One region of the Amycolatopsis sp. ATCC 39116 genome, then DNA from elsewhere that is predicted to be linked to it. Evidence: riboswitches for the same ligand, from Rfam matches in the RefSeq annotation. Region 1 holds a riboswitch; the other holds the start of a gene.
What was found. A riboswitch is a leader RNA that binds a small molecule or an ion and turns the genes downstream of it on or off. The one in region 1 is predicted to bind cobalamin.
Positions count from the first base shown of each region.

Region 2: it holds a riboswitch for cobalamin, as region 1 does, so the genes downstream of both, AMY39116_RS0337315 (ABC transporter substrate-binding protein) here and AMY39116_RS0330830 (HoxN/HupN/NixA family nickel/cobalt transporter) in region 1, are expected to answer to the same signal.

Region 1 covers NZ_AFWY03000042.1:12,184-14,375, forward strand. The annotation lists gene AMY39116_RS0330825 (sigma-70 family RNA polymerase sigma factor) at 1-106, shown strand, start outside; gene AMY39116_RS0330830 (HoxN/HupN/NixA family nickel/cobalt transporter) at 95-1,147, opposite strand; cobalamin riboswitch at 1,191-1,361, opposite strand; gene AMY39116_RS0330835 (TetR/AcrR family transcriptional regulator) at 1,408-2,010, opposite strand; gene AMY39116_RS0330840 (DMT family transporter) at 2,082-2,192, shown strand, end outside.
Region 2 covers NZ_AFWY03000065.1:12,115-14,306, forward strand. The annotation lists gene AMY39116_RS0337315 (ABC transporter substrate-binding protein) at 1-843, opposite strand, end outside; cobalamin riboswitch at 916-1,038, opposite strand; gene AMY39116_RS0337320 (MOSC domain-containing protein) at 1,067-1,699, opposite strand; S-adenosyl-L-homocysteine riboswitch at 1,713-1,788, opposite strand; gene AMY39116_RS0337325 (sulfite exporter TauE/SafE family protein) at 1,808-2,192, opposite strand, start outside.

The DNA of each region.
Region 1 (2,192 bases):
GGTGTGCGACTGCGCGGTCGGCACCATCCGGTCCCGCGTGTTCCGGGCCCGCGAGGACCTGACCGCCGCGCTCAGCTCGAACGGGCGGGCGGCCTCACTCGGCTGAGCTCCACCGGTGCTCGACCCTGGCGAGCCGCCAGTACGCGATCGCGGCCGCCCACACCACCACGAACAACCCGACGACGATGTAGCCGACGCTGTCGAGGTCGATGTCCGCGATCCAGTCGATCAGCGCGCCCGACCAGCCCAGGTCGTCCCTGGCCACACCGACCAGCTCGATCGTGCCGATGACCAGCGCCACCGCGACGGACAGGCCGGTGATCGTGAGGTTGTAGTAGATCTTGCGGACCGGGTTGGCGAACGCCCAGTCGTAGGCGAAGTTCATGAACGTGCCGTCGAGCGTGTCGAACAGGCTCATGCCGGCGGCGAACAGCAGCGGCAGGCACAGGATCGCGTACCAGGGCAGGCCCGCCGCCGCGCCGGACCCGGCCAGTGCCAGGAGCAGCACCTCGGTCGCGGTGTCGAATCCGACGCCGAACAGCAGCCCGACCAGGTACATCTGGCCCGGGCGGCGGATCGAGCGGGTGAGCCTGCCGAGGAAGCGGTTGACGAACCCGCGCGAGTCGAGCCGCGCCTCCAGCTCGGCCTCGTCGAAGCGGCCGCGGCGCAGCTCGCGCCACACCTTCCAGATGCCGATCAACGCGACCAGGTTCAGGATGCCGATCAGGTACAGGAACCCGCCGGACGCTCCGGTGGAGATCACGCCGAGCACCTTGTGCGCGGAGGAGCCGTCCTCGGTCCAGCTCAGGATGCCCTTCGCGCCGATCGCGACGAGCACCGCCAGCACGACGACCACGGTGGAGTGCCCGAGCGCGAACCAGAACCCGACCGAGACCGGGCGCTGCCCCTCGGCCATCAGCTTGCGGGTGGTGTTGTCGATCGCGGCGATGTGGTCGGCGTCGAACGCGTGCCGCATGCCGAGCGTGTACGCCGTGAGTCCCAGCCCGAAGCCGAACACCTGCGCGCCGACGGCGTAGTGCCCGGGCACCACGAGCAACGCGAGAATCCCGAACGCGACCGCGTGCAACACGACGATCGCCAGCAGCAACAGACCCGTGCGGTAGGTGTCCTGCCTGCGCCAGGACATGGTGGGTGAAGTCCCCATGGAGACCGCCTTCCAGCACCTCGTGGATGGTCCAACGTGCCGTGGCCGGTCTCCTGGCTTCGGATCGACATCCGCGGCCCGCCTTCCCGGACTCGCGTCCAGTGGCTGTCCCGGGCCGGGACTTCCCGTTCACAGTGGCGAGGGCCGCGCCGGTTTCACACCGGACTTCCCGAGCACCACGGCCCGCTCACGGTACGTTTCGGCCTCGCGGCGGGGCAAGAGCCATCCCGGTGACCGGCGCCCTACCGCCGGGACGCCGAGTTGTGCTGCGCCGCCGTCGCTTCGTCCACCAGCGACTTCGCGACGCGTTTGGCCGTGGCGACCGCCGTCGGCGCGACCTCCAGCGACGCCGCGACCGTCGCGCCCTCGACCAGGACGAGCAGCGCCTCCGCCAGCCGTGCCGGGTTCCGCGCGCCCGCGTCCACGGCCAGATCCCGCAGGTAGCCCAGCAACCACTGCTTCGACGCCGCGATCACCTGCCGGCCGGGGTGGTCGGCCGACGGCAGTTCGGCGTGCGCGTTGACGAACGCGCAGCCGCGCGTGTTCTCGGTGTCAAGCCAGTCGGCGAGCGCGTCGAACACCCTGAGCAGCTTCTGGGCCGGAGTCGTCCGGGAGCCGGCGAAGGAGCGCACCCGCTCCCGCCACCGCTCGTCCCGGCGGCGCAGGTAGAGCGCGACCAGGTCGGCCTTGGAGCCGAACCGGTCGTACAGGGTCTTCTTGGTGACCCCGGCCTCGGCGGCGATCGTGTCCACACCGACCGCGTGGATCCCGTTGTCGTAGAACAGTTTCCCGGCGACCGTGAGGATCCGTTCGGCGGCCGGGGTCAGCGGCTTGTCCGTCTCCACGACTTGACAGTACACCGACCGGTATAGCTACAGTGGACTATACAGACCGGTATACCTGCGCGGGAGGGTGCATGCGGGGGAACGTCGTCGCCGGAAGCGGTTTCGTCCTGTTCTGGAGCTCCGGGTTCGTCGGCGCGACGCTGGGCGCCAGGTCCGGCGGCGCGGTGTCCCTCCTGGCCTGG
Region 2 (2,192 bases), on a different contig from region 1:
GAACGCGATCTTGGCGGCCGCGTTCTCCGCGGTCTGCGAACGGCGGGTCAGGTCGCCGAGGACGATCACGTCCGGGTCGCGTTCGGCGACCGTCTCCCAGTTGATCTGCGGCCACTCCTCGCGCGTGTCGTCGAAGACGTTGCGGGCGCCCACGGTCGTGGTGATGATGCCGGGCGCGCCGCAGCAACCCGCCAGGTAGGGGGCCTCGGAGTTGGCGAACCAGAACATCAGCCGGGCGTTCGCGCCTGCGCCCGCGACCGCGCGCATCCGTTCCCGCAGGCTGGTGACCAGCTGTTCGCCGCGGTCCTCGACGCCGAAGATCCGCGCGAGGTCGCGGATCTCGGTGTAGACGGCGTCCATGGTCAGCGTCTCGGTGCGCGCGCCGTCACCGCCGCCGCTGGTGTCCTTGGCGCACTCGGTCGGCGACAGGTAGGCGGGCACCCCGAGCTGCTCGAACTGCTCGCGGGTGGCGACGCCGCCCTTGCCGAGGATCGCGCCGAACGAGGCGGCGACGAAGTCCGGCTCGGTGGCGAGCACGGTCTCGAACGACGGGTAGTTCTCGGCGAGCCGGGGCACCTTCGCGTTGTCCGCGGCCAGGTGCGGCAGCACGGGATCGGTCCAGGTGGCGGTGCCCGCCATGCGGTCGGCGAGGCCGAGGGACAGCATGATCTCCGCCGCGCCCTGGTTGAGCGCGACCGCCCGCCGCGGCGGTTCCGGCACGCGGACCTGGTGGCCGCAGTTGTCGACGGCCACGGCGGCGGTGTCTCCGGAGGGGGTGGCGCTCGCGCACCCGGTCAGCGCCAGCACGGCGGCGAGCAGCGGGAAGGTGATCGATCGGCGCACAGCGGCCCCTAGCGTCGAGGGCTCATGCGCGGAGCCCGGTCCGGCGGTCTCCCCCGTGGCGGGGGTGCCAGCAGGTCTTCGGACTCGGGGTCGTCCGGGCGGAACGCCTTCCCGGACCGCGTGGTCCAGTGGCCGTTGTCCCGCCCGTCGCCGCTCACCGCTGCGCGTCAGTTCCGGATTCGCACCGGATTCCCTGGCCCCTCGCGGGGCACGACTGGCCGGCTCACGCTACCACGACGACCTCGTCCCCGACCCCGACCGTGCCCGGTTCCACAGTGGACCCGTAGACGCCGAGGCACATGTCGTGCTCACGCGCGATGCGGCGCAGGACGGCCGGGGCGCGCCGGCCGGTGCGCGGATCGACGTTGACAACGACGCAGCGCCGGTCGCGGCGGTCGACCCGGATGCGGGTGGCGCCGATGCGGAGCGTGCGGCCGATCCAGTCCTCCTCGGGCACGTCGGTGTCGACGAGGAGGTTGGGGCGGAAGCGCAGCGGCTCGGCGCCGGCACTGCGGGTGGTGATCAGGGACAACGGCGCGCTGTCGAAGGTGCCGCGGTCCAGTTTCTGGACGCTCGCGGCGCCGAGCTCCGCCGCGAGCGCGGGATCGGTGACGTCGTGCAGGCGGCCGTCCGGGGTGCGGACCTGGGACTCGCCGACGACCTGGTAGCGGACCAGGTCGTTGCGCCTGCGGATGGTGAGCCAGGGGAAGCCGTTCGCCTCCTGGCCCGGCCGGACGAACGCCCAGCGCCGGTCACCGTCGAGGCCGTGCCAGGAGACGGCGGCCTCGTCCAGCGGTTGCGCGGCCATGGACTTGACCGGGTAGCGGAAGATCGCGGCGAGGTGTCCGACGAGCATCTGCGCCTCCTCGGGTGAGAAGGCGCCCTTGCTGCAGGAGACGGTGCCGAGCGTGGCGGGCCGGGCCCGTCGCAGCGCCCCTCGGCACCGCCCGCGAAGGTAGCACTTCTAGTTCCAGGCCTGCCAGGCCAGCGTGACGGCCAGGCCCATGCCCGCCAGCGCGATCGCGACCCGGAGTGGCGCCGCGGGCAGGCGGCGGACCACCGCGGGCCCCACGAAGGATCCGGCGACCAGACCGAGGCACAGGGCCGCCGCCGCGGGCCAGAGCACCGAGCCGGTGAACGCGAACACCACGGCGGCCACCAGGTTGGCCGCACCGGTGACGATGTTCTTCGCCGCGTTCGTCCTGGCCAGCGGCTGCGCCCAGGCCGCGGACAGCAGCGCCAGCATGATCACCCCGGCCGCCGCGCCGAAGTAGCCGCCGTAGATCGCGACCAGGAACGCGCCCGTGGCGGTGCCCGCGGTCAGCCCGCCGTCACCACGGCCGGCGCGT